DNA from 2 places in the Bradyrhizobium sp. AUGA SZCCT0182 genome. Region 1 is predicted to be linked to the other one. Evidence: riboswitches for the same ligand, from Rfam matches in the RefSeq annotation. Region 1 holds a riboswitch; the other holds the start of a gene.
The links. A riboswitch is a leader RNA that binds a small molecule or an ion and turns the genes downstream of it on or off. The one in region 1 is predicted to bind S-adenosylmethionine.
Positions count from the first base shown of each region.

Region 2: linked by a shared signal. The riboswitch ahead of JQ611_RS40275 (O-succinylhomoserine sulfhydrylase) and the one ahead of JQ611_RS18050 (homoserine O-acetyltransferase) in region 1 are both predicted to bind S-adenosylmethionine.

Region 1 is NZ_JAFCLY010000015.1:117,327-140,834, forward strand. Features, by position in the region: gene JQ611_RS42480 (hypothetical protein) at 456-590, shown strand; gene JQ611_RS42485 (hypothetical protein) at 685-819, shown strand; gene JQ611_RS18005 (hypothetical protein) at 849-1,064, opposite strand; gene JQ611_RS18010 (hypothetical protein) at 1,319-1,468, shown strand; gene JQ611_RS18015 (plasmid stabilization protein) at 1,538-1,840, shown strand; gene JQ611_RS18020 (hypothetical protein) at 1,852-2,109, shown strand; gene JQ611_RS18025 (hypothetical protein) at 2,182-2,553, opposite strand; gene JQ611_RS18030 (Crp/Fnr family transcriptional regulator) at 2,757-3,236, opposite strand; gene JQ611_RS18035 (TIGR02594 family protein) at 3,398-4,087, opposite strand; gene JQ611_RS18040 (alpha/beta fold hydrolase) at 4,328-5,194, shown strand; gene metW (methionine biosynthesis protein MetW) at 5,313-5,978, opposite strand; gene JQ611_RS18050 (homoserine O-acetyltransferase) at 5,975-7,183, opposite strand; SAM riboswitch at 7,272-7,351, opposite strand; gene JQ611_RS18055 (chorismate mutase) at 7,513-8,373, shown strand; gene hisC (histidinol-phosphate transaminase) at 8,403-9,500, shown strand; gene JQ611_RS18065 (prephenate/arogenate dehydrogenase family protein) at 9,508-10,449, shown strand; gene JQ611_RS18070 (malate/lactate/ureidoglycolate dehydrogenase) at 10,473-11,522, shown strand; gene JQ611_RS18075 (HutD family protein) at 11,546-12,163, shown strand; gene JQ611_RS18080 (amino acid ABC transporter substrate-binding protein) at 12,325-13,359, shown strand; gene JQ611_RS18085 (L,D-transpeptidase) at 13,378-14,271, shown strand; gene JQ611_RS18090 (hypothetical protein) at 14,408-14,566, shown strand; gene JQ611_RS18095 (hypothetical protein) at 15,485-15,739, opposite strand; gene JQ611_RS18100 (hypothetical protein) at 15,753-16,010, opposite strand; gene JQ611_RS18105 (hypothetical protein) at 16,434-16,658, opposite strand; gene JQ611_RS18110 (LysR family transcriptional regulator) at 16,901-17,830, opposite strand; gene JQ611_RS18115 (SgcJ/EcaC family oxidoreductase) at 17,913-18,410, shown strand; gene JQ611_RS18120 (DUF2125 domain-containing protein) at 18,476-19,663, opposite strand; gene JQ611_RS18125 (gamma-glutamylcyclotransferase) at 19,774-20,370, shown strand; gene JQ611_RS18130 (GrlR family regulatory protein) at 20,454-21,176, shown strand; gene JQ611_RS18135 (YdcF family protein) at 21,349-22,062, opposite strand; gene JQ611_RS18140 (ABC transporter permease) at 22,179-23,150, opposite strand; gene ftsE (cell division ATP-binding protein FtsE) at 23,143-23,508, opposite strand, start outside.
Region 2 is NZ_JAFCLY010000076.1:112-8,249, reverse strand. Features, by position in the region: gene JQ611_RS40315 (AraC family transcriptional regulator) at 1-589, shown strand, start outside; gene JQ611_RS40310 (VOC family protein) at 648-1,007, shown strand; gene JQ611_RS40305 (SRPBCC family protein) at 1,150-1,551, shown strand; gene JQ611_RS40300 (hypothetical protein) at 1,548-2,078, shown strand; gene JQ611_RS40295 (hypothetical protein) at 2,177-2,647, shown strand; gene JQ611_RS40290 (MATE family efflux transporter) at 2,649-4,091, opposite strand; gene JQ611_RS40285 (hypothetical protein) at 4,255-5,304, opposite strand; gene JQ611_RS40280 (2'-deoxycytidine 5'-triphosphate deaminase) at 5,475-6,623, opposite strand; SAM riboswitch at 6,702-6,781, shown strand; gene JQ611_RS40275 (O-succinylhomoserine sulfhydrylase) at 6,854-8,047, shown strand.

The DNA of each region.
Region 1 (23,508 bases):
CACCCGGCCTTCCCTGCGCAATGGCTTTACGGCTTATGCCGTGCTCTCCCCGGAGACGAGTTCTTGGTTGACTCCGTCGCTGCCGTTCCCGCTTGCGCTTCTCCAACAGCTTGACGCCTGCAACGGGCGCCAGGACCACACGGTTTTGCCGTACGCTTATCCACGCCGTCGTCGAGGCGTAAACCAGCGTCCACCGCAACCCGTCCAACGTCCGTGACGACGGCCGACGCCCTCTGAGTGGGACGGGATGGGCCTAGATGTGCCCCTGATTTGGGTCGAAGGAAAGGAGAATATTTTTGATTTTCAGAAATTTATGACTTGACATCATTTCTGATAATCGCAACTGATTTGCCCGTCGGGTCGTTTTGTCGCGCCTGCTGTGCCCGTCCGCGGGCATAGGCCTCCCAAATGGAACCGGCGGCCATTCAGAAAGTTTACATGGGGTGGAGGACACCATGCGCAAAGTCTTCTCACTGTTGGACGACGAACAGCGGCAGGCTCTCATTGAGGTTGTTGACCTCGGCACGGCCGTTGCTTCAGCCGGGCTGATCGTGTCGCTCCTCAACGTGTTCGTCGATCTGGTGACGTGAACCGCCTGAGCCATCGGGTGGGTGGGAGTTTCTGGTTAGCCCGCTTCGAGGGCCGGAACGATTCGTGCTTTCGGTTTGAACCTGGAGGTGCGTTATGAAACACGATCTGATTCATGAGGACGCTGCGAGAGAAGCGCTGCCGACCGAGAAAGAGCGGAACTACGGGATGCTGACCGCTGGGGTTATGGCCCTGGTGGCTGTTGGAATGGCAATCTACTGGATTGTGTAGAGCCTGCCGGATTTCCCAAAGCGCCGGCGTCAGGAGATATCGCGAGGAAGTTTCCAATCGGGCCGCGGGTCGCAGGGCTCTTCGACCCTGGCGACGTGATAACCGCTCGGAATCACTTGGCCGCCTTCCTCATCCGCAACCGGAACGTCCGTCACAAGCCCCTCTATCAGGGCTGCTTCCCAGACCTCTTTCTCGGTAGGGAAGGCACTTCCGATCTGCTTGTCGCCTTCAAATAGCGCATACATCGGGCCTCCTAACCAAAACCCCGCCAGCTACACGTGTAACTGACGGGGCTTTTGAGATGATATTTCCGGTGGATTTCTCCCTCGTTGTATCACTCGAACAATCAACGTGCCCGGAGAAAAGTCGTTCCTATGTTCCTGCCGATTCTTTTTGTGGCTGGAAGCGGACATCGAGCGGGGAACCAGGGCAATTGAGAGGCCGTTTGTTTCGGTACGCGCAACGCACGAGTGTGCTTTGGGGGCTCCGGAGAAACGCCATGATCCGTAAATTAGCTTCGGGCGAATACCGGCTCTATTCCCGCAAGATCAATCCCAAGACCGGGAAGAGACGCAATCTCGGCACCTTCAAGTCCCGCGCCGCGGCTGAAAAACATGAACGCGAAGTTCAGTATTTCAAGAGGCATTAAGCACGGAAGCATCGATAGGAACTCTCCAGCACCGATGGTGTTTTTGCATCAACCAACGAAGGAGGGATCATGCCGCGCGGCGACAAATCTGCCTATACCGACAAGCAAAAGCGTCAGGCCGAGCACATCGAGGAGGGCTACGAGCAGCGCGGCGTCTCCCACGACGAAGCCGAGCGTCGGGCCTGGGCTACCGTGAACGCTGAAACCCATGGCGGCAAAAAGAGCGGGTCCGGGCGAGGCAAGAAGGTGGACCACGCCCCGTCCCGCAAGGGCGGCAAGCTCGGTGGAAAGGCCGCCGCCAAACGCCCGGCGGCGGAACGTTCCCGGTCGGCGAAGACGGCGGCACAGACCCGTAAACGACGTGCAGCTTAAGGAGGCGAGAGATGGCCAGTTGCGAGACCTGCGGAAATTCGTACGACAAGGCTTTTCAGGTCGTGATGAACGGCAAATCGCACACTTTCGATAGCTTTGAGTGCGCCATTTTTGCCCTTGCACCAACAAGCAGTGTGGAACGCGCATCGTCGGTCATGGCCTCGAAAAGGCCGGCACCTTCTACTGCTGCGACCATTGCGCTCAAAACGACGGGGTCAGCGGGTTGCGCGACCGTCTTTGATACCGCGATGTCGCTGCAACGAGGATGACGGCATTAAGCCCGCCGGATTCACGCCCGGCGGGCTTAATGGTCGCATCTAAGTTTTAATGAGGTTTCCCGGTCAGGCCGTCTTGGCAAACATCGTGAGAACGCCGTCGGCGATGTTGATGGCCACGACTTGTGACGAAGTCAGGCCCTTGGCCTTGAGCACCGATGCCGCTTCCGGCGTCGCGTCGATGGACTTGCGAAGCGACTGAATGTCTTCCTCGCGGGTTTGAGCCACGAGTTCGTCGACCTTCGAACGTACCGCCGGCTGCAGATCCTTGACGTCGACGACCTGGATGCTCCGGATGACGGTGCTGGACTGCGAGGGCTGCGCCTCGGATTGCGAGGGGCTTCCCTGGGACTGCGAGGGGGTTCCCTGTGCCTGCACGATGGCTGGCGCGCCCAGAGAGAGGGCGGCAATGATGACGGATGCCGTAACGATGCGCATGCTCACTCCTTTTCAGTTTGACTGAAGGGACTCCTATCCACGAAGTTTGGTTGGGGTCTGATTCCGATGTGGCCATTCAGTGAAACCAATGCGGCTGCAATGCGCGCGTCCGAGCCTGCCGGTTCCGGGCCAAAGGTTCCGATTTTCCCGTCGATGTTGCGCCCTGTAGCGCGCTCAGCCCACCTGACGCACGCGAGGCTGTGTCAATCACTCGTGCGAAGCATCTGCAACTCGGCAATGCGTTTGTCGGCGCGGCGGAGCCGCCGGCAAAGCTCGCGGTTGATATTCTGCATCACCATCACATAGGCGTGGATGTCGGCTTTGTAGCAGGCGTAAAGTTGCCGGGCGGTGAGTTCGTACAGCACGGTCGGGCTCTCCGCGACGACGGTGGCTGACCGGTCCTGCATTTCGATCAGCGTCATTTCGCCGAAAAAATCTCCGGGCTCGAGACCCGTCATGCGCAGGACGCGCCCGGACTCCAGCAGCTTGCTCACCACCAGCTGGCCGGAGTGAACGATGAACATCGATCGACCCGCCTCGCCTTCCGCGACGACCGTAGCGCCGGCGTCGAAGCGGCGCTCGGCCAGCATTGAGATCAAAAGATCGAGGCTTGCGTCTGAGAGGCCACCGAAGAAAGGCGTGGCGAGCAGGAACGCTTTCAGATCTGGGGAGCTGACAGCCATCGGGCCAATATACCCGCGCGCCCGGCGGCGGCAAGCGGGCCAGGCCCGATGGGCCGCTCAGCGAGGGCGGAGGCGGCCCGTCGGCTTGCTTCGGCGAGGCCAAGATGGGCACGGCGCCGACGCGCCTGTGCCCATCATCCGGTTCGACCGCAATGACGATTTCAGCTCGTCGGCATCACGTAGGCGTAGATCCGACCACGCGAGACCGGCGCTTCCCGGACCCGGTTGCCGTTGTTGCCGGAGATCATGATCGGGTTGCCCTTGGCGTCGATGCCAGTGATCACGCCGACATGGCCGCCGCCGCGGCCCCTTGTCATCACGGCGATGGCGCCGACCTGCGGGCCGGAGACGCGCTGGCCGTAGCTGGCGAACGATTTCGCCATGTCCGAGCCGGTGCCGCGATAGCCGGAATGCTGCAGCACCATGTTCATGAAGCGGGCGCACCACAGGCTGCCGCGCCCGGTCGGGTTACCGCCAAGATACCGGCGCGCCTCGGCGACGACGTTGGAGGAACCAAAGCTGCTCGGCGCCATCACGCCGCCGGGCGGCGTCAGGGTCGAATTATGATCGGTAACGGTTGCGCTGGCATCAACGTTTGCGTTGGCATCGGCAAAGCCGCCGGCCTGCATTTGCGCGACACCGCGCTCCCAGCGCGACAGGCGCGCGATCTTCCGGTGATGGTGGCGGGCGTAATGCCGTGCATGGTGACCGGCGTGGTAGCCGCGGACGTGGCGCCCTGCGCCATGGTGGGGCCGGGCTGACGCCGGCGTGGCAATGACTACGATCGAAACCGAACACAACGCCAGCGCAAGGACACGAAGCGACCGGCGAAACGCAAACAACTGAAGCATCTTTGATCCTCTATGACACACCACAATCCCGCAACGTTCGTGGACAAACGAACGCGGCGACGGGTTTGAATTTTTGGCTGTGGCGGGAGGAAGATTTCATGCGGCGGTGCGGAAACGATTCCGGGGTGATTCCACGCCCATTTGATGGCCAAAAAGAAACGAGCCTGCCGCATTGCGGCCCAGAGCATTAACTGCAATTTTCGAGGCCGGAGAACGCGCCAAAACCAAGAGGAACCTTAAATGCCCCATGCCGTCACCAGCGATAATGTCCGCCTGCATTTCGAAGAAGCGGGCACGGGAACGCCGATCATCTTCCTGCATGAATTCGCGGCCGACCACACCAATTGGGAGCCGCAGATGCGCTACTTCTCGCGCGGCCACCGCTGCATCGCCTATTCGGCGCGGGGCTATACGCCTTCCGACGTGCCGCCGACATCGGACGTCTACACCTACCAGCATTTCTACACCGACGCGCTCGCGGTGCTCGATCACCTCGGGATCGCAAAGGCGCATTTCGTCGGGTTGTCGATGGGCTCCTATTCGTCGCTGCAGGTCGGCCTCAACGCCCCGGAGCGTGCGATGTCGATGACGCTAGCCGGCGTTGGCTCCGGCTCTGCAATCGAAAATCTCGAAGCCTTCCGCAAGCAATGCGTTGCCAATGCCGAGCAGTACGAGAAAATCGGCTCGGTGGAGGTCGCCAAAGTGACGCGCGAGGCGCCGAGCCGGATTCCGTTCCTGGTCAAGGACCCGCGCGGCCACGCCGATTTCTATGCCGCGCTGGCGCGCCATGACGCCAAAGGCTCGGCCAACACCATGCGCAGTTTTCAGGGCGGCCGCCCCTCGATCTACACCCTGACCGACGCGATCCGCAACGTGCCGACGCCGGCGCTGATCATCTGCGGCGACGAGGACGACAATTGCATCGAGCCGAGCCTGTTCCTGAAGCAGCATTTACCGGCGGCGGGACTGACGTTCTTCCCGAAATCGGGACACGTGCTCAATTTGGAAGAGCCCGCGCTGTTCAACGAAATGGTCGAGCGCTTTATTGCGCTGGTCGAGGCCGGGAGGTGGCCGGTGCGGGATGCAAGGTCGATGGTGGCGGGGTAGCCTCTTTCCGTCATTCCGGGGCGTGCGTAGCACGAGCCCGGAATCCATTGAGCGACTAGTTGCGTGGATGAATGGATTCCGGGCTCGCGCTACGCGCGCCCCGGAATGACGGCGGGCGTCATTTCCCCTTCTCCGCCCGGCTCAGCAAAAACACACCCTGCTCGCCGAACATGTTCCAGAACCACCACGGCAAATTCAGCCGCAACGGGCGGCCGTAGAGATCGAGGGCGACCGCGCGCTCCATCTTGACGTTGATCTGTTCGCAGAGCTGCACGAAATCCTTGATGGTGCAGAAATGGATGTTCGGCGTGTCGTACCAGGTCGCGGGCAGGTTTTCGGTGCGCGGCATGTGGCCGCCGACCAATAGCTGCAGACGCATCCGCCAGAACCCGAAATTCGGGAACGAGACGATGGCGCGATGGCCGATCCGCAGCAGGTTTTCCAAGACCACCCTCGGCTGCCGGGTCGCCTGCAGCGTCTGCGACAGGATCACGTAGTCGAAGGCGTCGTCGGGATAATTGACGAGGTCGGTGTCGGCGTCGCCCTGCACCACTGCAAGGCCCTTGGCGACGCAGCGGTTGACGCCCTCGCGCGACAGCTCGATGCCGCGGCCGTCGATGCCGCGGCTTTCCAGCAGCTGCAGCAGTTCGCCATCGCCGCAGCCGACGTCGAGCACTTTGGAGCCGCGCTGCACCATTTCGGCGACCAGCAAATGATCGCTGCGATAGTTCCCGGTGCGGCCGGGTGTGACGCCCGTGAGCGGCAACGCCTGTTGGATACTCATGACGCAGCGCCACCATTTTCGAGGCCACGCGCCTTGCCAGCGGACTCCAGGAAGGCACGGGAGATGTCGAAGAATTCGGGCACGTCGAGCAGGAAGGCGTCGTGACCGCGATCGGTTTCGATTTCGGCGAACGACACCCGCGCGCTCGATGCGTTGAGCGCATGCACCAATGCCCGCGATTCCGAGGTCGGGAACAGCCAGTCTGACGTGAACGACACCACGCAGAACCGCGTCTGAATGCCGGAGAACGCCTTCGCCAGCACGCCGTCATGATCGGCGGCGATGTCGAAATAATCCATCGCCCGCGTCAGATAGAGATAGGAGTTGGCATCGAAGCGCTCGACGAACGACGAGCCCTGATAACGCAGATAGCTTTCGACCTGGAAATCAGCGTCGAACGAAAATGTCGGCAGATCCCGGTCCTGCATCCGCCGCCCGAACTTGCGATGCAGCGCGGCGTCCGACAAATAGGTGATATGCCCGGCCATCCGCGCCACCGCGAGGCCACGATGCGGATGCGTCCCCTGATCGACATAGCGTCCACCATGCCAATCCGGATCGGCCATTACTGCCTGCCGGCCGAGCTCGTGGAACGCGATATTCTGCGCCGAATGGCGCGTGCTGCACGCGGTCGGGAGCGCGGAGAACACGCGTTTCGGATAGGCCGCGGTCCATTGCAGCACCTGCATGCCGCCCATCGAGCCCCCGACAACACAGAGCAGCGTGTCGATGCCGAGGCGGTCGAGCAGCATGGCCTGCGCCCGCACCATGTCCGGTATCGTGACGACCGGAAAATCCAGTCCCCACACCTTACCTGTCGCGGGGTTGGTCGAGGCCGGACCGCTCGAACCCATGCAGCCGCCGATCACGTTGGAGCAGATGATGAAATACTTGTCAGTGTCGAGAGGACGGCCAGGACCGACCATGATTTCCCACCAGCCCGGCTTGCCGGTCAGCGGATGCACATTGGCGACATGCTGATCAAGCGTCAGCGCATGGCAGATCATGATGGCGTTGGATCGCCCTGCATTGAGCTTGCCATAGGTCTGGTAGGCGATCTGGAAGGGCGCCAGATCGATGCCGCAATCAAGCCGCAGCGGTTGATCGGCGCCGAACGCCGCCACCAGCGAACTCGGATGGTCCGCCTCGTGCGCGCGCTCCTCGGTATGCACCGAGGAGCTGGCTATCGACTGAACGTTTGTCATTTCGGCCACCGACCTCCCAAAGGGAGGCCCTCCCGGACAGAAATCAGGCCATAAAAAAAACCCGGCCTGAACAAAGGTTCGACCGGGATCACTTCTGTCCCCGGCCTGTTTAGCGAGTTGTTTAACGTGGCTGCAAGCCGGCCGGCTCAAATGACCACGGAATAGGCTAAAGCTAGTCCGAAGGGAGCTTTTCGTCAAGGCGGGCCATGGTTAACCGGCCGGGCGCGCCATCATTGCCGATGTTTCTCTTTGCTTTCGGCGGCCGTCTTTCCTAATCAATGCCCTTGTATTTGCCGGTGATTTCGGCCCCCGGCGCTAAAGGCTAGAACATGTCCAAGGGACCCTCGAAGGCACCCCCCGCCCCGCCCTCCCTCGCGGTGCTGCGCCTGGAGATCGACAGCATCGACGAGCAGGTTCACCGCCTGCTGATGGCGCGCGGCGACATCATCGATCGGCTGATCCAGGTCAAGGAGACCCAGGAAGTCGGCTCCGCGTTCCGCCCGGCGCGCGAGGCCGACATGATGCGGCGGCTGGTGGAGCGTCACCGCGGCATTCTCCCGATCGACACCATCGAGAGCATCTGGCGCGTCATCATCTCGACGTTCACCTACGTCCAGGCGCCGTTCTCGGTGCATGCGGACGTCTCGGTCGGCGAATCCGCGATGCGCGATTCGGCGCGGTTTCATTTCGGATTCGTGGTGCCATACGTCGGGCATTTCAGCGCGCAGGCCGCGGTCGAAGCGGTGGCGAAATCGAAGGGCGATCTGGCGCTGGTCTCGGCGACGTCGAGCCGCACGCCGTGGTGGATTGAGCTCGAAGCCGACGGCGCGCCGAAGATCATCGCGCGGCTGCCGTTCCTCGAACGCGCCGACCATCCGGCAGCCTTGCCGGTGTTCGTGGTCTCGCGCGTCGCCGACAACGCCATGGTGACCGAAGTCGAGACCTGGAGCGTGCGCGTCTCCGGCTGGAACGCCGAGATTGCGCGCGCGCTGGCGCCGCTTGCCGAAATCGTCGCCGTCCCCGATACCGCCTTCGATGGTGCGGCGCTGCTGGTGTCGATATCAGGCATTGGCCTGGAGAAGATCAAAACCGCTTTGATCGAGGCCGGCGCGTCGGTGCGCTCTTCGGCCCTCGTCGGCAGCCACGCAACACGCTATACGGTGCCCCCGAACGGGGCGGCCAAATCCTGAATAGACGCCCTACGATCCGGAGCCAGAAGATGTCCCGCCCCGTGCCGAACCCCGGCATTCTCGATATTGCGCCCTACACCCCCGGCAAGAGCCCGGTGGCCGAGCCCGGCCGCAAGGTGTTCAAGCTGTCCGCCAACGAGACGCCGTTTGGCCCGTCACCGAAGGCGCTGGCGGTCTACAAGGACGCGGCTGGTCATCTGGAGGACTATCCGGAAGGCACCTCGCGGGTGCTGCGCGAGGCGATCGGCCGCGCCTTCGGGCTCGATCCGAACCGCATCATCTGCGGCGCCGGCTCGGACGAAATCCTCAACCTGCTGGCGCACACCTATCTCAAGCATGGCGACGAGGCGATCTCGACCAGCCACGGCTTCCTGGTGTACCCGATCGCGACCATGGCGAACGGCGCCAAGAATGTCGTGGCGGCCGAAACCAATTTCACCGCCGATGTCGACGCGATCCTGAAGCTGGTCACGCCGCGCACCAAGATGGTGTGGCTCGCCAATCCGAACAACCCGACCGGAACCTACATTCCGTTCGACGAGGTCAAGCGGCTGCGCGCCGGATTGCCTGATCATGTGCTGCTGGTGCTCGACGCCGCCTATGCCGATTACGTGTCGCGCAACGATTACGAGCTCGGCATCGAGTTGGTGGCGACCACCGAAAACACCGTGGTGACGCATACGTTCTCCAAGATTCACGGGCTGGCGTCGTTGCGGATCGGCTGGATGTTCGGCCCGGCGAACATCGTCGACGCCGTCAACCGGATTCGCGGGCCTTTCAACGTCTCGACGCCGGCAATGCTGGCGGCGGTGGCCGCGATCGAGGACACCGCGCATGTCCAGATGTCGAAGACCTTCACGGAGCACTGGCGCAACTGGCTGACGGAAGAAATTTCCAAGCTCGGCCTCAAGGTGACGCCGAGCGTGGCGAATTTTGTGCTGATCCATTTTCCGCAGGAAAAGGGCAAGACCTCGGCGGACGCCGACGCGTATCTGACAAAACGCGGCCTGGTGCTGCGGGCGCTGAACAATTACGGCCTGCCGCATGCGCTGCGCATGACCATTGGCACCGAAGAGGCCAACCGCCTCGTCGTCGACGGCCTCAAAGACTTTGTGGCGGGCAAGTGAGCATCACGTGAGCACTGAACCTCTCTTCAAACGCGTCGCGCTGATCGGCTTCGGCCTGATCGGCGGCTCGATCGCCCGCGCCGCACGCGCGCAGGGTCTCGCCGGCGAGATCGTCACCTCGGCACGCTCGGCCAAGACCCGCGCGCGGGTGGAAGAATTGCGCGTGGTCGATCGCGTGCTCGAAACCAACGCGGAAGCGGTCAAAGGCGCCGACCTCGTGATCCTCTGTATCCCCGTCGGCGCCTGCGGACCGGTCGCCGAGGAGATCGCGCCGTTCCTCGAGCCGGGCGCCATCGTCTCCGACGTCGGCTCGGTCAAGGGCGCCATCGCGCGCGACATGGGCCCGCATATTCCGCAAGGCGTCCATTTCGTTCCCGCCCATCCCGTCGCCGGCACCGAGCACTCCGGTCCCGATTCCGGCTTTGCCGAACTCTTCATCAACCGCTGGTGCATTCTCACGCCGCCGGAAGGGACCGATCCCGCCGCGGTGGAAAAGCTGCGCGAGTTCTGGGCCGGCCTCGGCGCCAAGGTCGAGATCATGACGCCGGATCATCATGATCTCGTGCTCGCGATCACCAGCCATCTGCCGCATCTGATCGCCTACACCATCGTCGGCACCGCCGACGAACTGGCGCAGGTGACGTCGTCGGAAGTGATCAAATTCTCCGCCGGCGGTTTTCGCGATTTCACCCGCATCGCAGCCTCGGATCCGACGATGTGGCGCGACGTGTTCCTGGCCAACAAGGAAGCGGTGCTGGAAATGCTCGGCACCTTCAACGAAGACCTCTCAAAACTCACGCGCGCGATCCGCCGCAACGATGGCGAGGCGCTGTTCGAGCATTTTACCCGCACCCGCGCCATCCGCCGCGGCATCGTCGAGATCGGCCAGGATTCGGCGGCGCCCGACTTCGGCCGCCCGCACGCGAATTTAACGAAGAAGCCGGAGTAGACCGGCTCACGACGGAGTGAAGCATGATCATCGACCATTCGAAGCTGCTTGGGCTTGCCAACCGCATCGTCACTGCCGGCGGCAGTTCGCCGACGGAAGCCGCCATCGTGGCCGAGCATCTGGTCGAGGCCAATCTGCGCGGCCATGACAGCCATGGCGTCGGCATGCTGGTCGCCTATGTGCGCGACCTCGACGCCGGCACGCTGAAGATCAACCAGACGCCCGAGATCGTCTCGGACACCGGAACCATCTCGGTATGGGATGCCCGCGCCGGCTACGGCCAGGTGGTCGCGCGCCAGGCGGTGGAATGGGCGATTGAGGCGGCCAGGAAACACGGCGTCGCGGTCAACGGGCTCCGCAATGCGCACCATATCGGCCGGGTCGGCACCTATGGCGAGATCGCCGCCCGCGCCGGCATGGTGGCGCTGCATTTTGTGAATGTCGCTTCGGGTTCACCCGGCGTTGCGCCCTTCCGCGGCCGCGAAGGAAGATTCCTGACCAACCCGGTCTGCATCGCGATCCCCGGCACCGACAACAACGAGCCGATCCTGCTCGATTTCGCCACCAGCCGCGTGGCGCTGGGAAAAGTGCGGGTGGCGCATAATGCCGGCAAGCCGATGCTTGATGGTGCGTTGCTCGACCATGCGGGCCAGCCCACCACCGACCCTTCCGTCATGTACACCGACCCGCGCGGCGTGGTGCTGCCGTTCGGCGAGCACAAGGGCTCCGGATTGGCGCTGGTGTGCGAACTCCTGGCCGGCGCCATTGTCGGCTCGCCTAGCGTCACCACATCGACGCCGCCCGAACGCGGCATCATCAATGGCATGCTGAGCATCGTGATCGACCCTATCAGGCTTTCGACGCGCGACAGCATGATGGCCGAGATCGACGACATGATTTCCTGGGTGAAATCGGCCAAGCCAGCGGAATCGGAATCGCCGGTGCTGATCGCCGGTGAGCCCGAGCGGCTTGCGCGGGCGCAGCGTATCGCCAAAGGCATCGAAATCGATGACACGACCTGGGGCCAGTTGACTGATATCGCCGAGCGCTATCAGATCCGGATCGATAGCTGAGCAACTCCGTTTGGGCGCATGCAATGAAGTCCTCTGCCGGCGGGATTCAGCTAACGGCGCTCGATCCCGCCGGCTACCGGCATATGCCCTGGAAGAACGGCGGCGGGGTCACGATCGATATCGCCGTATCCATGCTCCCTGGATTCGCGCCGGGCAGTTGGGAAGGAATCGTCTGGCGTTTCAGCCGGACCGCCATCGTGACGCCGGGCGCGTTCTCGGATTTGAGCGGCTATGACCGCCAGCTGGCGCTGGTTTCCGGCGAGGGGCTCGTGCTCGGGACACCCGTTGGAGAGATCGACGTCAGGCAGCCGTTCAGGCCGGTCCGGTTTACCGGCGAAACCAGTATTGTCAGCCGGCTCGAAGCCGGATCCGTCGAAGTCGTCAATCTAATCGGCGACCGGTCGCGCGTGGCGATTGACCTCTGCTGCCTTTTGGACGGCGCAACGCACGCCTGCCCGGCCGGCATTCACATCGTCTATGCTGCGACAGCTTCCTGCGAACTGTCGATCAGCGACAATGCCCGCGAAATCGCAGCCGGCCACGCGGTGCGCATCGATGCCGGAGAAAGTTTTGCGGTCGCAAACCGGCTTGGCACCGCCATCGTCGCCAGCGTTATTCCCGTGGCGCGGACATCCGGCTGATCCGGAACGATGACGGTCGCCGGTGCAGTTCCCCTCGCGCAAGCGAGCCATTCCGGAAACACATTGGTAACGCTTCCACTTGTGTTAGCTTGCCAACATCACTTCCGCCAAAGAACTTGCCGCCACTTAAAGAAGCTGCAGCCACCGATCGCGGGGAAAAAATGTCCGGCTCCAAGAAGCGACCCATCATCCTCCCCGTCATCGCGTTGCTGGCCCTTCTGTTCGCGAGCGGCGATCCGGCGCGAGCCCAGACTCTGAACGCCGTCAAGGAGCGCGGCACGCTGAATTGCGGCGTCGGCCAGGGACTGCTGGGCTTTTCCAGCATGGATGACAAGAACGCCTGGAGCGGCTTCGACGTCGATATCTGCCGCGCCGTCGCCGCGGCGATCTTCGGTGACCCGGCAAAAGTGACGTTCACGCCGCTCGATGCGGCCACGCGCTTTTCCGCGCTGCAATCGAACAAGATCGACGTGCTGTCGCGCAACTCGACATGGACGATGTCGCGGGAAAGTTCGCTCGGCCTGATGTTTGCGGGCGTCGCCTATTACGACGGCCAGGGTTTCCTGCTGCGCCGGGATGCCAGGATCGATACCGCGCTACAGCTCGGCGGCAAGACCGTGTGCACCCAGACCGGCACCACGACCGAACTGAACCTGGCGGATTATTTCCGCGCCAACGACATGCAGCTCAAGGTGTTGGCGCTCGCCACCGCCGAGGAAAGCCTCAAGGCCTATGACGATCGTAAATGCGACGTGCTGACCAGCGACGTCTCGCAGCTCTACGCCGAGCGTCTAAAACTCTCTGCGCCCGACAGCCACATCATCCTGCCGGAAGTCATTTCAAAGGAGCCGCTCGGACCCGCGGTGCGGCAAGGCGACGACCAATGGTTCAACCTGGTCAAGTGGACGCTTTATTCCCTGATCAATGCCGAGGAGCTTGGCGTCAAACAGGCTGGCATCGACGATGCGGTGAAATCAGCCAATCCCAACATAAAACGCCTGCTCGGCACCGAAGGCGAATTCGGCACGCAGTTGGGCCTCGCCAATGACTGGGCCGCGCGCGCCGTGCGGGCCGTCGGCAATTACGGCGAGATCTATGAGAGAAACGTCGGCACGCAGTCGAAACTCAGTATTCCGCGCGGGCTGAATGCGCTCTGGACCCAGGGCGGCATCCAGTACGCGCCTCCCGTCAGATAGTTCTTCAGGGGTCAGGCCATGACCGTGGATTATTATGCATTGCTGACCAAAGCCGTTGCCGGCAAGGACACCCTCGGCCGCGACAAGATCTACAAGGATGCCTATGACCTCATTACGAGGTCGTCCCACCTCACCCGCGAGGCCGCCGCCTCAAATGTCGCCGCCCTCGAAGCCGCGATCCGGCGGATCGAGGATGAGATCGCCGTCGAGGAAGGCCGCGACGCCGCTCAGATCAACGAAGTGTTGTCGGAAGGCACGAACTGGAAGCCATGGGCCTTCGGCGCCGCCGCGCTTGCTGCCGCCATCGCCTTGTCGGCTCTGGTCTATAGCTATGTCGTCACTAAAGGCCCCGTCGTCGTCGCCACCGGCGTGACGGCCCCACCGCCGAAAGCGGCGCGCGCCCGCGAAGATGTCGTGATGGCCGACCTGAAGGCCGGCGAGGACGGCGGCTCCACCGGCGAAGGCCTGCCGTTTTCGCTGCAGCGGCAAGTGGTGTTCTACCGCACCACCGTGGTTCCCGGCTCGATCGTGATCGACCGGGAAAACCGCTTTCTCAATCTGATCGATTCCAACAATTCCGCGCGCCGCTACGGCATCGGGATTGCGCAGGAATGCCTCAAGGGCGGCAGCTTCTTCCGCGTCACCAACAAGCTCGAATGGCCGGACTGGCGCTCTTCCGCGCAAAACGCCCGGGATGCCGACGCGTTGGCCGCCTCCGCCGGCCGTCCCGGCAGTCCGCTCGGCGCCCGCGCGTTGCTATTGGACAAGCCCGGGCTGCTGATTCATGGCACGAACTCGCCCAAAACCATCGGTCACCTCGTCGCTTCCGGATGCATCCGGCTCGTCAACGACGACGTCGAGGATTTGTACCGCCGGGTTTCGCTGGAAACGCGGGTGGTGTTTGTGAGCTAGGGGCTGGTGTGCGCGCCGACGGCGGGCGCAATACTCCGGCTGTGACCGTCGTCACAGCCACCGGGAACTGCCGCGCTTACTCCTGCCCTGACGGATGGCGGGAATAGTCCCTCCACCGGCAACAGGAGGGACTAAAATGGAACAGCTGACCAAAAAAGCCGACGAACTGACCATCGACGAACTCGATGCCGCGTCGGGCGGCGCCCTCTACCAGCCGCTCATCGTGGTTGCGATTGTCACCGCCGTTGCGATCCGCGCAGGCATCGAGTCGCTGGTTCACAAGATTACCCGTTGAGGTTCCTGCAAGCGCCTTGCGGCGAATGTTCGATTCTTCGAAAGGCGCTTGCAGCGCCCGAAAACTCATCTCGTCGACAAAAGAGTCCTTGGATTACGTCGCGCGCGGATTAACGACGGTGTACCCGCGCAACGAGCGCGCATGGATTCTCGTTGCGTGGCCACCCGAGTTGGCATCGTACGCCATCCACGTATCACCTCCGACATGCTGCTCCAGGACGAAGACGTGCCCGCGTCGCGCGGCAACCATTCCCGGTGCAGGCGCCGTCCGGGGAAACCGCAGCCAGTTGGAGGCAAGATTTAATCCGGGCACGATATGGCCGAACACCCGCATGGATGCGCCGCACCCGCAGAAAGAGCGGGGACAACCGGCTGGGCGACCGCCGACGATTTGACCACGCCCGCTATTCGCTTCCGCCCTTGCATTGCGCGGCAAAATTGCCGACCGTTCTGTGCTCTGCGATTCCCGGCCGTATGCGTTCACACTAACGCGTTGCGTTGGCGAATTCGAAAAGTCACACGGCATGGTTACGTTGCATCCCGGCGCTTGACCAACGAAGCGGGGCGGGCGTGCTTCGGACGCGGTTGAAGAACAGGCAATGAGTACGGACGCAACAAATACTAGTCTCAACATGACAGGGCTCCGGCTTTTTAGCACCTGCCCTGCGTTCACATACCCATCATTGTTAGGCGAAAATGCGGTGGCGCAACGTCCGCTGCTCAGCCCTGAGCCCATCAGCGCCCGGGTTAGCCCCTCACAAGATCGGCCCCAGCGCGGGGGCTGGAGAGCGCTGGGGCCGTCTTGAGCGCGGCGCAGGGGCGGCCCTGGCGCTGCGCTAGAAGTTACCTGTTTGGAAGCGTCATAAGGTCCGGAACGGGCTCAGCGACCGGCCTCTTCGTAATTATCCCAATCCTCCCATCAGCTTTCACTCGTCAGATGTTTCAGCATCAGGTTGCACGCTTCCTCGGTCTCCTCGAACGTTGAAAAAGGCGATCCGCCGATCTTGATCGCCCCGCTGCCCAGATAAAGCGGACGCCATGACGCCACGTAGCCGGGCCGTCCGTGAAAGCCGGGGCCGGCGCGGCTCTCGTGGGTGATCACGAACGAAAAGCCGTCGCTGCTCGCGCTCCAGATTTCCAAACTATCGACGGCACGGTGGAATTGCAGGGCCATCAGCAGTCGTTCACTAGCCATCTTTCATCAAAGCTCGCCGCCACATGAAATCTCTTGCCAGAGCCCACAGCGCTTCAGCCGCGGGGTCCTGATCGGGCAGGACGAAATCAAAGCCCGCTGGACCGGGATCAGGTATTGAGAGCGCGTCGCTTTCTGCCTGGTGATGAAATTTCGGCAGCGACAGCTCCCATTCATTCGCTCTCACCGAGCTGCCTGTTAGTGGGCTTTGATCACCCAAGATTCCCATTGCTCCTGAGGGGCGCTTCGTCATCTGCTCCTCCTGCGGACAACCTCTCTTGTGGTGAGTTCCGAACTTGCAGTTTGCGATACTGTTTGAGTCGTCTGGCGGCCGATCACGGGCCTTACCTATCTGGACTCGATTTCGGAAGCTGCCATAGCCGAGCACCAAAGTGCTTCCGAGCGCAACATTCCCTCGGGGGTAAAGCACTCCCTTCACGGAGTACTCCATTTGCGCCGGGCAGATCACTTGAAAGATATATATCCAAGGCGATTAATGGCGCGAGGTCATTTTTTGCCAGCTCGATCCCGGTTGAGCGCGCCGACGTAGCGCGCCGATGCAAACCGGGGCCGCGTCATAAAAAAGCGACGCCCTCTCGTGACGTCGCGAAGGCAATCGCCAAAGCGAGACTGCTGAATCGAAAACGATCCGACAGCCTCGCGTTGCGCAATCAGCTCAAAAGATTGCGCTGATGCAATATCCGATGCCGCCGAGGAGCGCGCCGCCAATGGCACCCGGTATGGCGCCGATGCCGCCGACCGCCGCGCCGCCCATGCCGCCGGTCACGCCGCCGGCACCCACCGCGACGGCCAGTTCCTTCCAAAAGCCGCCGGCCGCGGCGTCGAGTTCATCGATCGAAAGCTCATGATTGGCTGCATCGTTTTTCGTAACGTTCGTCATTCCAGTTCTCCATCCATGTTGAGTTGCGGGATCATCCCGCAACCATCGTCAGGATGTCCGAATGGTTCGGAGTCTGCCGTGACAGAAATCACGCATCGTCAGCGCAGCTCGGTTGTTGAGAGAGTGTTCCAGAAACGGAACTATTCGATTCGAAAATTTACAGCAGCGTGCATCGTCGGACGCGCGCGTGGTTCTTTGAACCAGGCGCTGACGAGCGTCGATGTTTCAGGCCCGACGGCTTGTCATCGGCGTCTCATCTCGCCGCCCACCAGAACCGGCTTCAGTTCTCGAAGACAAAACTCAAACACGGTGCTTACCCTTGGCACTTTCCGCAGATCCTTATGGGTAAGCAGAAACAACGGATAATTCAGTTCGGGGATCGGACCGAGTACGTTGACGAGGTCATGGTCTGCCGCCGCATACACGGCGGGCAATGGCGCGAGACCCGCTCCGGACTTGATGGCCAAATGCACGCTGGGAATATTGCTGCAGGTTGCGACGATCGGCGCATTCGGCGCGTGCGATCTCATCCAACGCGCGGCGGGCAATCCTTCGATATCTCCGGAAAACTCGATAACACCGAAATTATTGAGGTCGCCGGATGTCTCCGGACGGCCGTGCCGGGCAACGAGGGCGGCGCTCGCGAAGATCGCCCAGGGCACCTCGGCAATCTTTTTGCCCACCAATGCACCGTTATCGGCACCTCCTCCCCGTATCGCGATATCAGCCTCGCCCTTGGAAAGATCGAGCGCCCGCTGTTCCATAATCAACTCAATCCTGATGCCCGGGTGGCGCGCATGAAACTGATCCAGGAACCCCGACCTGATGATGCGCTGTCCCACCGTGACGTGGCTGGTCAGTTTGACATGTCCGGCAGCGGTCAAATCGAGCGCGGATATCCTCCGATGCAACGCGTCGACCGCCGCTTCGACGTGCTCTGCATCCGCCAGCAATTGCTTGCCCGGAGGGGTCAAGCGATAACCTTCTGACGTACGCTCCGCGAGCGAACAGCCGATGGCGGTTTCGAGCGTCCGCAATCGCCGTTGCACCGTCGATGGATTGACGCCAAGCGCCTCGGCGGCGCTGGCGAGGCTGCCCTGGCGGGCCACCGCCAGAAAATATCGCAGGTCGTTCCAATCGAACATCAGGTCCACCCGCATCTTTGCCGACACGGCGCGCAAACTTGCGGCTCCAACCAGCCGGCCTTCGATAGTAATATTCGTACAGACCTTTCAGACCATTGCAGGATCAAACATGAAACAGCATCTGTCCATGGTTTATGCCGTTGGTCTCGCCCTGCTGGTTTCGGCGCCTACCGCATTCGCGCAAACACCCGACGGCGAGAGCGAGGCTGCCATCCGGCGAATCATCGTGGAAATGACAGAAGGATTCAACAACCACGACGGCAAGGCCGCCTCGCGCATGTACATGCAGGATGCCCGTCTCGTCACCGTTCGAGGTGACGTGATGAGCGGTCCCGCCGAGATTGAAAAGGGATTATCGGCCATCTTCGCCGCCCGCGCAAAAAATGCCACGCAACGCACGATGGACGTCAAGATTCGGTTGGTCAGGCCCGACATTGCGTTCGCTTATGTGACCAACGAACTGAGCGGACTGGTCGCCCCGGACGGAAGATCGTTACCTGCGCATCAGGAGTTGAGCTTGCGTGTATTCGTCAGGGATGGCGGCTCGTGGCAGGTAGCCGCATTTCACAACACAATGATTGCCCCATTTGCGCCACCCGTCCGGTAGGAAGCAGCACGGCGCGTGAGGATTCCACGTTCGTCGTCCCGGCCAATGTCGGGGCGGCAAAGCGATCAAAACAGCGGCGGGATCTGTCCCACCTTCAGAGGCCCCAGCAACACCGCGCCGTCGACGAAGCGCAGCGGGAAGCTGCGCGCCTTCTTGCCTTCAAGTTCGGCTGCGGTGCCGAGCGAATTGATGCCGACGGCGACGCCGACATTGGTGTTCTGCTTGACGACCTTGCCAAGACCCGGAATAGCCTTGTCGAGCGCGCCGAACAGATTGGTGAGGTCCTGGCTCTTGACGCCGGGCGCCACGCGATCGAGCGTGGCCTGCGGCACGCCCTGCTCCAGCATTTTGTCGATACCCAGCGCCGGGATCACCCGCTCCAGACCCGTCACCGTCATCTGCAGCTCGCCCTCGATCTGCCCCTGCGCGTTGAGGCCCAGTGTTCCCGCGGCCACGGCGACCAGTTCGCCCTGCTGAATCCGCGAGCGCACGATCTCGACCTTGCCGCCCGCGGCCTGCATTTCGCGGAAGCGCTCGGGCCATGGCTTTGGCGAGAAATCCTTCAGGCCGCTGAGCTTGGTCTGCACATCGGATTCGAACGGCGTCGCCAGCAGCGGATGCAATTCCTGAATGCTCCCTCCTGATATCTGCAGCGCGGTCTGGATCACCGGATCTGCAATCGATGATCCCTCCGCAAGCCTGCCGTGCAGTTCAACACGGTTGGCGCGCGCCAGCGGCGTCTGCACCGGTCCGTTGACGCGCTCGATCGAGGGATTGTCGAACACGATCGAGGCGCGCTCCGGAACGGCCGGCAGCCCCGCTACGCTGCTGCGGCCAACGCTCCAGCTCACCTTCAGCGACGGCGGCTGGCCGCGATCGGCAATCGTCGCCGGCGCCTTGAATTCGGCGATCAAGAGTTTCGGCTGGTAGATCGAGGCGATCACCATGATCTCGCCGAGCCGCGCCGTGAACGGCGCGCCCGCGCCCGCGGTCTGCGAGACCAGCGTCACGCTGGCGTCCTCGCAGCGGACTTCGAGGCGGAACGGATAGCCCGCGACCGAGCGCTTGCCGCAATCATAGATCCGGCCGGCTTTCGCTTCCTGCGCGCGCCACGCATCGGCGCGGACGCCGACCTCGGACGCCGCATAGAACCAGAAACCGCTCCAGGCGATGGCTGCGACCACCAGCAGTGCGGGCAAGATAAAAAGGCGCCAAAGCGGGCGCCGGCGCGGCGCAGGGGTGATGTCGGGCATGCGGCGACCTTTGGCTCATGATTTTGTCAAATGTAAGCGAGTAGAGACCCGGGCAAAAGCCGCTGAATTCGCTTCGCTTTGCCTAGCTGTTCTGGTAGCCGTGGCGCCCGATGTCCGCAATGACCCTGCAAGATTCGGAATTCTCGAGCGGCGACCTCTGGGTGTTCGGCTATGGCTCGCTGATGTGGCGGCCGGGCTTCGAATTCGTCGAACGGGTGCCGGCCCGGCTGATCGGCGAGCATCGCGCGCTCTGCGTCTATTCCTTTGTCCATCGCGGCACGCCTGAAAAGCCCGGCCTGGTGCTCGGGCTCGATCGCGGCGGCGCCTGCCGCGGCATCGCGTTCCGGGTCGCGGAGCAGAACCGCGCCGCCACCGTCGCCTACTTGCGCGAGCGCGAACAGGTCACCTCGGTCTACCGCGAGGTGCAGCGCTCGGTGTGGCTGGAAAACGAGGCGCGGCAGCGCGTCAGCGCGCTGGCCTATGTGGTCGATCGCGGCCATGTGCAGTATGCCGGAAGGCTGTCGCTGGCGGACCAATTGCGTCACGTGCTGCAGGGTCATGGCCAGTCCGGCATCAACCGCGACTATGTGCTGGCAACGGTGAAGGCGATCGAGGCCGAAGGTTTTCGCGATACGCAATTGCATCAGCTGGCACTGATGCTGCACGATTCGCACCCGGTCTTGCACCGGAAAACGCCTGCGAAATAGGCGTTTGCGGCATTTTCGCCACCCTGCTTCGATGAGGTGGAAAACGGGGTGACGCAAATGGCGTTCTGGGCTAGGTGTCCCGCATGGGCACGACCTCACGCCGTTTCGACGGCTTCTTCAAAAGCGAATTCAGGGTCAACGATGCCGTCGGACGCAGCGTCAGCTACGTCCGGGACGGCAAGCTATTGGGTGGCAATTCGGGGTTCGCCCACATCGGGACCTATCGTTTCGACGGCGAGGCGATCGCCGTCGAGGTGACCAGCCGCCGGCACAATTTCGGCGCCGATCATCAATCGCTGCTCGGCTCCGACATTTCGACCATTGCGGTCACCGGACGGGCCGTCGGAAAAGCGTTTTGCTTTGAGGGCGGCTCGCCGCAAATGCCCAACGCGACGTTTCGATCCGTGATGACGCCGCTCGACGAGAGCGAACTCGCAGCCCCCGGCACGATCGGCGAAGGCGGCATTTCCGACGGGCTGTACTCGATTCACCTCAAAATCCTGGACGGCGTGCCCGGCGGCTTGACCGGCGTCATGCTGCTGAACAACGGCCGCATCGTCGGCGGCGATGCCTTCTTCTATTACCTCGGGTCGTATTCATCATCGAACGGCCGCTGGAAGGGCCAGATGGTCAATCAGGAACACACCCCGGCGCGGGGTGAAGACCCGGTGTTTGGCGGGCATGAAATCGGAATCGGGTTTTCCGGGACATGCGATGCGGAGGGCGGCACCCTCGAGGGTACCGCGCTCGCGGGCAAGCGAAGCATCCGGTTCGAAGCCGAGCTGAAACTGATCTGCGCGGCTTAGGACAGGGTGATCGCGCCGACGACCGGCTCACCTCTCCCCGCATGCGGGGAGAGGTCGGATTGCGAAGCAATCCGGGTGAGGGGGTACAGGTTCATCAATTGGCACAAGCGTTCGCGGTGAGAGCCCCTCACCCCGACCCTCTCCCCGCGAAGAGCGGGGCGAGGGAGAAGTGTCAATTGGCTTGCGCGGTGGCCGGCCGGCGCGGCGCCGTCGAACCGGCCGGCTGATCGTCGGGCAAAACTTCGATGCCGATATCGGCGAGCCGCACCCGCACCTCCGCCGCGACATATTTCGCATATTCCGACAGCAGCAGACGGAAGGTCGCACCTGAGGTCCACCATGGCTCGTCGCGCCATTTTTCGCCGACCACCGCAAACGGGATCAGTTCGATATCCGGCATCGCATGCGACAATTCGACGATCGCCCGCGGCATATGGTAGTTCGAAGTCACCACGATCAGCGATTTGAAACCGCGGTCCTTGACCCAGCGCCGCGTCTCCGCCGCGTTGCTTCGCGTATTCACGGCCGAGCGGTCGAGATCGACGCAGCAGCGCAGCAGCGAATGGTTGTCGGGCAGCGTGCGGGAGATGTCGCTGGCGGCGTTGGTCGGGTGCACGCCCGAAATCAAGAGCCGCTTGCCATAGCCGCCGGCCAGCAATTCCATCGCATCCGACACCCGCGACGAGCCGCCGGTCAGCACCACGATGCCGTCGGCATTGCGGGCCGGCTTGATTTCGACGCCGCGCAATTGCGACAGGAAGCCGATGAAGCCCACCGCCGCGCCGACAAAGCCGAGCGCCAGCGTGGCGACGATGGTCGCCCGCAGCCAACCTCGCGGCCGCACGGCCGGCGCATTCGGCGACGTATCGTCGGGTTGCACACGCATGCAGTTCTTGCTGTCCTCTCCGCTCGCAATTCTAGAAGTTTTTTGGGCGAAGTGGAGTCTGGTCCGGCGCCCTCCCCCGGATCAAGTCCCCGGCCATTGCTTCGCTCGAAAACGTTTCAATCAATGTCGTCCAGCGTCGCAAACAGCGTCCGCCGCGAGGCCCAGGCCGTGATCGCGGCGATCAGCACGGCCTGCGCCGCCAGCGCCAGATAGCCGGACGGACGCAGCGAAAACGTGCCCAGCAGCGCGGCAAATTGATCGCCGACCGGCGTGCCCGAGAACCAGCTCGCGATCGATTCCGAGAAACCAAAACCCAGCATTGCAGCGCCGCCGCCGATCAACCCACCCTCGAGGCCGAGCCTGAGGAAATGCCGCAGGAAGCGGTTGGCGATGTAGCTGTCGCCGGCGCCGACGAAATGCAGCACCTCGACGATCGGGCGGTTCGCCGCCATCGCGCCACGCGTCGCAAACGACACCGAAATAATGGTCGCCACGATCACCAGCGCCAGGATGCCGATGCCGGCGAATACCGTCGCCCCGGTCATCGAGCGCATGCGCTCGATCCAGGCGCGGTGATCGTCGACGCTGGCGGAGGGGGCTGCCTGCAGCACCCGCGCGCGCAAGGCGGCGAGGTCGGGCGTGGTGCCGGGCTGCACCCTTGCTACGATGACGCGCGGCACCGGCAGTTGCTCGATCGACAGCCCGGTGCCGAGCCACGGCTCCAGCAATCTGGCCGACTCGTCCTTGGTGAAGGGCCGGACCTCGACGATGCCGGGCTGCGCCCGCATCGCCTCGACGGCCGCGATCGCATCGCGGTCGAGATCGCGGCCTGCCGAGGGACGCACCTGGATGGTGATTTCGCTGGCAACTTCCGATTGCCACTCTGCCGCCGACGCGCTTACCAGCAGCACGGTGCCCGTGGTGATCGAGGCGAGGAACGTCATGATCGCGACCACCGCGACCAGCGCGCGGCCGGAGATCGAGGCGCGCGGCACGATCGGCGACATGTTGCGCGCCCGCGCCGGGACCTGCGGGCGTTCGTGCCCGAGATCGACCAGCGGACCATGCTCGTCACCGGATCTACTCATAGATATGCAGCCGTCCCTGATGCAGCACCAGACGCCGCGCCTCGTACTGATCCATCAGCGTGATGTCGTGGGTCGCGATGATCACGGCGGTGCCAGACTTGTTGAGCTCGATGAACAGCCGGAGCAACCGCCGGCCCAGCGTCGGATCGACGCTGCCGGTCGGCTCGTCCGCCAGCAATAATTGCGGACGCGAGATCACCGCGCGCGCGATCGCCGCGCGTTGTTTTTCGCCGCCGGACAGGATCGGCGGCAGCGCATCCATGCGCTCGCCGAGCCCGACCCATTTCAACAGATCGATCACTTCGCGCCGGTAGCTGGATTCATCCCGCCCCATGACGCGGAACGGCAGCGCCACGTT
Region 2 (8,138 bases), on a different contig from region 1:
GTTCTTCCTGGGGCCGGAACTGGTCGATGCGATCAGCGAAGCCAGGGATATCTGGCAGATCGGCTCGGCGCCGCCGCTGCCGGAACTGATGGTGCTCGGCGAACTGGCGCAGGCGGCGGCAGATGGCAACAGCGACATCGGCCTCGACGAGATCGGGCAGGTGTTCGCCAGCCGCTTTGTCGAGGTGGTTTCCGGCAAGCCACGCAAGACTGGTCCCGACGCCGCCCGCGACCGCCGCCGCGCGGTGGAAACCGCGCTGTGGATCGATGCCAATTCGCACCGCGAAATCGACCTGGAAGATGCCGCCGCGCAAGCCGGCATCAGCCCGTTCCATTTCCTGCGGCTGTTTTCCGACGTGCTCGGCGTCACCCCGCACCAATATCTGCTGCGCTCGCGGCTGCGCCATGCGGCGCGGCGGCTGGCCGATGACGACAGCCCGATCACCGCCATCGCCTATGACGTCGGCTTCGGCGACCTCTCCAATTTCGTGCGCACGTTCCACCGCGCCGCCGGTGCCTCGCCGCTGCGGTTCCGCCAGGCCTCGCGGGGGAAGCGCAAGATTCTCCAAGAACGGCTTGCCCTCAACTAGCTAGGGTTTCTCCAGGTTGCGCGGCATTCCCGCGCGCACTTCTCACTGGAGAACAGCAATGTACGACCACATCGGATTACGCGTCGGAAATCTCGACGCCAGCGTGCGCTTCTATACGGCAGCGCTCGCGCCCCTCGGCTTTGTGCTGTGCTCGCGCGATGATTCCGGCGCCGGCTTCGGCCCCAAGGACCAACCCGCGCTCTGGCTGCATCTGCACAAGGGCGCTGGCAGCACCGGCGCCCATGTCGCGTTCCGCGCGCCCGATCATGCCGCGATCAAGAAATTCCACGCCGAGGGGCTGAAGGCCGGTGGCCGCGACAATGGGGGCGCGGGCGCACGGGCCGATTACAGCCCGACCTACTACGCGGCGTTCCTGATCGATCCTGACGGCAACAATGTCGAGGCGGTTTGTACGTAGGTGCGCACCGTAGGGTGGGCAAAGCGAAGCGTGCCCACCATTCAAGACAACGGTGTGGATAGATGGTGGGCACAGCGCGAAGTGCGCCTTTGCCCACCCTACGGACCGATGCCTCTCATTCTCATTTGAAGGACCCTGCCTCATGGCTTCCATCCACAAGGACATCATCATCGACGCCAATCCCAATGACGTCTGGGACGCGGTGCGCGACTTCGGGGCGTTGCATACGCGGCTGGTGCCCGGCTTCGTGCTCGACACCCGCCTCGACGGCGACGCGCGGATCGTGACGTTTTCCAATGGCACGGTGGCGCGCGAACTTTTGGTCGATTGCGACGATGCACGGCGGCGGCTGGTTTATGCTGTCGTCAGCGAACGGATCAAACAGCACAGCGCCTCGGTGCAGGTGACCGCGGAAGGCAACGGCCGCAGCCGGCTGGCCTGGACCGTCGACGTGCTGCCGCATGAAATCGCGCCTTACATGAACGCGCAGATGGATCAGGCGGCGCTGGCGATGCAGAACGCGCTTGGGAAAGCCGCGGCATGATTTCCGCGTTTCTCGAAGCGCTCGGCGCGGTCGGTCCCTCAGCCGACCGCGCCGGCAAGATGGACCTGTACGGACGCTTCATCGGCTCCTGGGATCTTGACGTCAGGCAATTTGCCGACGACGGCCGCGAGCGCCGCCGCGCCGGTGAATGGCATTTCGGCTGGGCGCTGGAAGGCCGCGCGATACAGGATGTCTGGATCGTACCGCCGCGTGGCGAAGGGCGCCACGGCGACGCCACCGCCAAGATCAATTCCTATGGCACGACGCTGCGGGTCTACGATCCCGATATCGACGCCTGGCGGATCCAGTGGACCGACCCGGTGGCGCGAAGTTTTCTGCAGATGATCGGGCGTGCTGAAGGCCGTGACATCGTGCAGCACGGCACGCGGCCGGACGGCCAATTGATGCGCTGGAGTTTTTCCGAGATCACACCTAACTCGTTCCTCTGGCGCGGCGAGATCTCCGCCGACAACGGCGCGAGCTGGCGTGTCAATACCGAGTTCACCGCCCGACGCCGAGCACCGTGATCTGTCGCACAGATCAGCCTTTCGTCCGCTCCTAGCGTCACCATTTGCGCCCGGATGGCACCGCCTCCGCGGGCCGCGGCGCATTGGGAGGTCGAACCATGACTGGAGCTGACAAGGTTGTGTGTCAGGCGGCCACGCTGCTGCTGCTGTTTGCCCTGACGACGACGCCGGCGAAAGCGCAATTCGCCGGCTTCGGTGGCGGTGGCGGCGACGACATGATGACTCAGATGGCGCCGATGCTGGAAATGATGAAGGCGAAGATGGGCAAGCGCCGCTTTGGCATGATGATGCAGACCATGGGGCCGATGATGGGCCGCATGATGGAAGGTGGAGGCGGTGGTTTTGGTGGCATGATGGGCGGCGGTGGAATCCCCGGCGGCTTCGGTGGCGGCTATGGCGGCGGCATGGCCGACGGCTATGGCGTCAACATGGGCGGCATGGGCGGCGGCGACATCATGGGCATGCTCGGCGGCCCTGGCGGCGGCGAGATGATGAGCATGATTCCGCAGCTGATGCGCATGGCCAATATGGGTGGCAGCCGTCACGGCCGGCGTCATCGGCGGCGCTGAGCTACGACAGCGCCGGACGAGCCTTGGCAAGGGGACCCTGCTTCGGTCCCCACCGCGTCAGGATCACGCTTGCGCAGGACAGCAGACCGAGCAGCATCATCGATGCTGCCGTCAGCATGAAGTAGTCCGTGGCGGTGGCATCGTGCGTCGACAGCCACCAGCCGCCGATGATGATGAACACCAGCCGCGCGGTCTGCGCCAGCACGGGGCCGAGCACCTTGGCCGCGCCCTGCGATGAAAAATAGCAGGTCGTGGCGAGGCCGAGGAAGGCATACATCGGCGCCGCCGTAGACAGATACTGCCGGCTTGCGGCGCGCACGCCCGCATTGTCGGTGAAGAGCTTGACCCAGATGTCGGGGAAGATCGCGATCAAGGTCGCAAGCGCGCCGACCCCGACAAAGGCCACGCCTCCCGCGATCCAGCAGATCCTGCGGGCCCGCGCGATGCGCTGCGCGCCGATCGCCATGCCGACCATCGGCACCGTCGCGATGCCGACCGCAAAGGCGATCGACGTCAGCATGAATTCGAGCCGCGCGCCGATGCCGTAACCGGCCAGGATCTCGGTGCCGAAACCCGCCAGCATGTAGGTGAATATGCTGATCGTCAGCACCGACTGCAGCGGCGAGAAGCAGGCGATGGCGCCGACCTTGAGGATGTCGATGAACATCGCCCAGCGAATCCGCAGGCCGATGAGCTTGGGAACGACGCGCGCACGGCCGGAAAACAGATACCACGTCATCACGGAGATGCTGACCATAAAGGCGATCAGCGAACCGGCGGCGACGCCGCGCATGCCGAACTGCGGAATCGGCCCGAGGCCGAGACCGAGCGTGCCGCCAAGGATGATCTGGCAGACGGCGGAAATGAGCATCAGCAGCGACGGCAATTTCATGTTGCCGGTGCCGCGCAGGATGCCGGCCATCGTGTTCATCAGCCACGGCACGACAGCACCGCCGAAGAATATCTGCGTGTAGCCGATCGCCTGCGTCAGCACGTTGCCGCGGCCGCCGAGCAATTCCAGCAACTTGGGGCCGAAGATCAGCATGCCCAGCATGAAGACGAGCCCGAAGCAGAGGCCGATCAGCAAGGCATGCGCGGCAAGCACCGACGCCCGCTCGGTATCACCGGCGCCGAGCGCGCGCGCGATCGCCGACGCAACGCCGCCGCCCATGGCGCCACCTGACATCGTCATGGTCAGGATCACGCAGGGAAACACCAGCGCCATCGCGGCCAGCGATTCCACCCCTAACCGGCCGATATAGGACGTCTCGGCGATCACCACGCAGGTGCCGGCCGAGAGCGCAATGACGTTGGGCCAGGCGAGCCACAGCAGCGTGCGCAGGATCGGACCGTCGATCAGCGCGTTCTTCGCCGGCGGCGGCGGTGGCGGCAGCGGACGTTCTTCCTCGTCGACGGGAATTTCGGCAACGCCGATATCGGACATTTCTGCTCCCGCGCGCGAAAGGCAACCTTAAGGTCGCGCGCCCATTCAATATTTTGGGCGCATTATCTCGCTGCGCCGAGCTGTTTCCTAGCACGGCAAGGCCTGATTCCGCGTGCGCGCAACGCAATGGGGCCCTGCGCGATTGCAGGCGAGCGCGCTCTCTTTAGCCGATCGACCAGACGAACGGTGCCTTTCCGCCGGTTGGCGGCTTCAAATGGACCGGAATATGGCGGCCGCAGCCGGCCGCCAGACCCTCGAACAATCCCTGCAGGACACTGGCGCAGGCCGGGTGATAATCGCCGACATCGGCCATCAGCTTCCAGCTCTGCTGCCGGATTTCGAACGTACCATTGGACTCGCTGATCTCAACCGCATCATCCTGCGCCTCGAACAGCGCACGCAGGAAGCTGGCAAATTCCTTCGGCCCGCCGCGGCTCGCCCCGAGGTTTTGCGCGATCTCGTCGAAATATTGCATGCCGATCAGCTTGCCGGTGAGGTGCAACAGATATCGGGCATCCTCCGGGCCGAAGCATTGCACCATCACGGGAGCCGCGGTCTTCACATATTCCATCGCGTAGTTGCGATAGGCCTTTTCCAACCGCGGCTTCGGCCAGCCTGCAACAGGCAATGCCGGCGCGGTGGCGGGATCGAAGCGCGGCGCTTCGAGATGCCGCGCGAACACCATCCGCGCATCTAGGTCGAGCGGATGATCGTATTCGCAGTAATAGCCTTCGAGGCCATCCTGGCCTTCGACGCTTTGCTTGGTGCAGACGAAGCCGAGATTGAGATTGCCGAGCGCCACGCCGTTATTGCCGTGCCATCCCCGCAGCATCGCGCGCGACACTTCGCCGGGCACGCCGCAGATCGCGGTCCCCCGCCAGATCCAGCGCGGCGGCGGATAACGGATCCAGGCCTTGCGATCGGTCTCGTACATGTATTCGACATGGACGCCGCCGATCCAGTTGGAGAGATAATGATACCGCGCAGCCGCGACCGCCGGCGGCAGATGGCTGAGCCCGAGTTTTTCCAGCCCCGGCAGGAAGCGTTCCTGCTGCTGGCGGCGAAACACCCGGAACACGAATTCGGCGGCGTCCGCCGTGCCGCGGCGGGAGACGACGGTGAGAACGAGGCCGGTGAAGAACGCGTGATAGAGATCGGCGACGCTGCGCCACTTCGCCCATTGCGCTTCCCGGGCTGCTTGCTCGCCGCTCATGTTCTCTCCCGCCTTCATTCGTTGTTGGCGACGAGCATATATCAGCCGTCATTGCGAGCGCCAGCGAAGCAAGCCATGCCACTACGCGTGGAGAGCATGGATTGCTTCTTCGCTAACGCTCCCTTGCGCAACCGCTTCGCGTTTGTCGCAGGCAATGACGGAGAGCGAGGCTACAACCGGAAATGCTTGCTTAGCTTCAGGCCCTGCGCCTGATAGTTCGAGCCGATGCGCTGTCCGTACATGGCGTCGGGCCGCGCCAGCATCTTTTCATAGACCAGACGGCCGACGATCTGGCCGTGCTCGAGGATGAAGGGCACTTCGCGCGAGCGCACTTCCAGGACGGCGCGCGAGCCCTGCCCGCCGGCGCCGGCATAGCCGAAGCCGGGATCGAAGAAACCGGCATAATGCACCCGGAATTCGCCGACCAGAGGATCGAACGGCACCATCTCGGCGGCGTAATCCGGTGGAATCTGCACCGCCTCTTTCGACGCCAGAATATAGAACTCGCCGGGATCGAGGATCAGGCTGCCGTCCGGGCGCGCCGCGATCGGCTCCCAGAATTCATCGACCGCATAGCCGCCGCGGCGGTCGACATCGACCACGCCGGTGTGGCGCTTGGCGCGGTAGCCGACAAAACCGCCGGAATTCGCGCCGCTCAGATCGACGCTCAGCGCCACGCCATTGGCGAGATCGGCGTCGTCGATATCGACCAGCCGCTCGGCCTCATGCAGCGCGTCCAGCTCGTCCGCGTTGAGGATGGCGTCGCCGGTGCGGAAGCGCACTTGAGACAGCCGGGATCCCTCGCGCAGCAGCACTGGAAACGTCTTCGGACTGATCTCGGCATAGAGCGGCCCGTGATAGCCGGCGCCGATCATGTCGAAGCGGCGGGTGCCGTCCGCGATCACGCGGGTGAACACGTCGAGCCGCCCGGTCGAGCTCTTGGGGTTGGCGGCGGCGACGATCTCCGGCGGCAGCGCGAGGCTCTCCAGGAGCGGCACGATGTAGACGCAGTTGGTTTCCAGCACCGCCCCGTCAGTGAGGTCGATCTCGTGCAGTTTCAGCTCGTCGATACGCTCGGCGACCGTCGCACCCGGCCCCGGGAGGAAGCTCGCGCGCACCCGGTAGGCGATGTCGCCGAGGCGAAGATCAAGGCTCGCGGGCTGGATCTGGCTCTCGACAAAGGGATAGGCCGGCAGGATCAGGCCCGCATCCGCCATCGCCGCGATCATGCGGTCGGGCAGAATTCCGTTGGCGTCGGGCGGCAGCGTGAAAGGCACGGCGGTCCTCAAGGGAGCCCGGGAGGATGACCCAGATGTCATCCAAACCTCATAAATATGGGCATTTAGGGGTTATCCGATGGCCGGCTTGACGAAAAGGGCGCGAGGGAATATCAGCATGACTTATCCCGTGGTGATTTGAGCCGGCCGGCTTGCAGCCACGTTAAATAAGTCGCTAAACAGGCCGGGGACACGTGTGATCCCGGCCTGTGGAAATTTTTCCAGGCCGGTTTTTTGTGACCATTTTCAATGGTGGTCACGATGGAGGTCACATGCCTGAGGCTAAGTCTACCACCCGCTATCGTCCCGAAACCCGCCTTGTCCATGGCGGCACGCTACGCTCGCAGTTCGGCGAGACGTCCGAGGCGCTGTTCCTTACCCAAGGCTACGTCTACGACTCCGCGGAGCAGTGCGAGGCCCGATTCAAGGGCGAGGAGCCCGGCTTTATCTATTCGCGCTATTCCAATCCGACGATTGAGATGTTCGAGCGCCGCATGATCCAACTCGAGGGCGCGGAAGCCGCGCGCTCCACCGCGACCGGCATGGCCGCGGTGGCGACCGCGATCCTCGCACCGCTCCGGGCCGGCGACCACGTGGTCGCTTCGAAAGCCCTGTTCGGCTCCTGCCTTTACGTGGTGCAGGATCTCTTGCCGCGCTACGGGATCGAGACGACGCTGGTCGACGGTCTTGATCTCGACCAGTGGCAGCGCGCGTTGCGGCCGAACACCAAGTCCTTCTTCCTGGAGAGCCCGACCAATCCGACGCTCGACGTGCTCGATATCCCGGCGATTGCCGAGATCGCGCACAGTGGCGGCGCACGGTTGATCGTGGACAATGTGTTCGCCACGCCGATCTGGCAGAGCCCGCTGACGCTCGGCGCCGACGTCGTTGTCTACTCCGCCACCAAGCACATCGACGGCCAGGGCCGCTGCCTCGGCGGCATCATCCTGGCCTCGGAAGCGTTCGTCGCCGAGCACCTCCATAACTTCATGCGCCATACCGGCCCGTCGATGTCGCCGTTCAACGCCTGGGTGCTGCTGAAGGGACTGGAGACGCTGGCGGTACGTGTACGCGCGCAGACCGAGACCGCGGGCAAGGTGGCCGATGCGCTGGCGAAGCATCCGAAGATTTCGCGGCTGATCTATCCCGGGCGATCAGATCATCCGCAGGCCGAACTGGTGAAGCGGCAGATGCGCGCCGGCTCGACCCTGGTCGGCTTCGAGGTCAAGGGCGGCAAGCAGGCCGCGTTCCGCTGCCTCAACGCGCTGCAGATCTCGCGGATCTCGAACAATCTCGGCGACGCCAAGAGCCTCGTCACCCATCCGCCGACCACGACGCATCAGCGTCTGACGCCGGAGGCGCGCGCCGAACTCGGCATCAGCGAAGGCTTCATTCGCTTCTCCGCCGGGCTCGAGCATGCGGATGACCTGATCGAGGATTTTGCGCAAGCGCTGGAGAAGGCGTGAGCTGCTGAGCGGCACGTGTAGCCACACAACAGGTGTCGTCCCGGCCTTGAGCCGGGACCCATTACCACAGGGCGTTGTGAGTTAAGGAAGT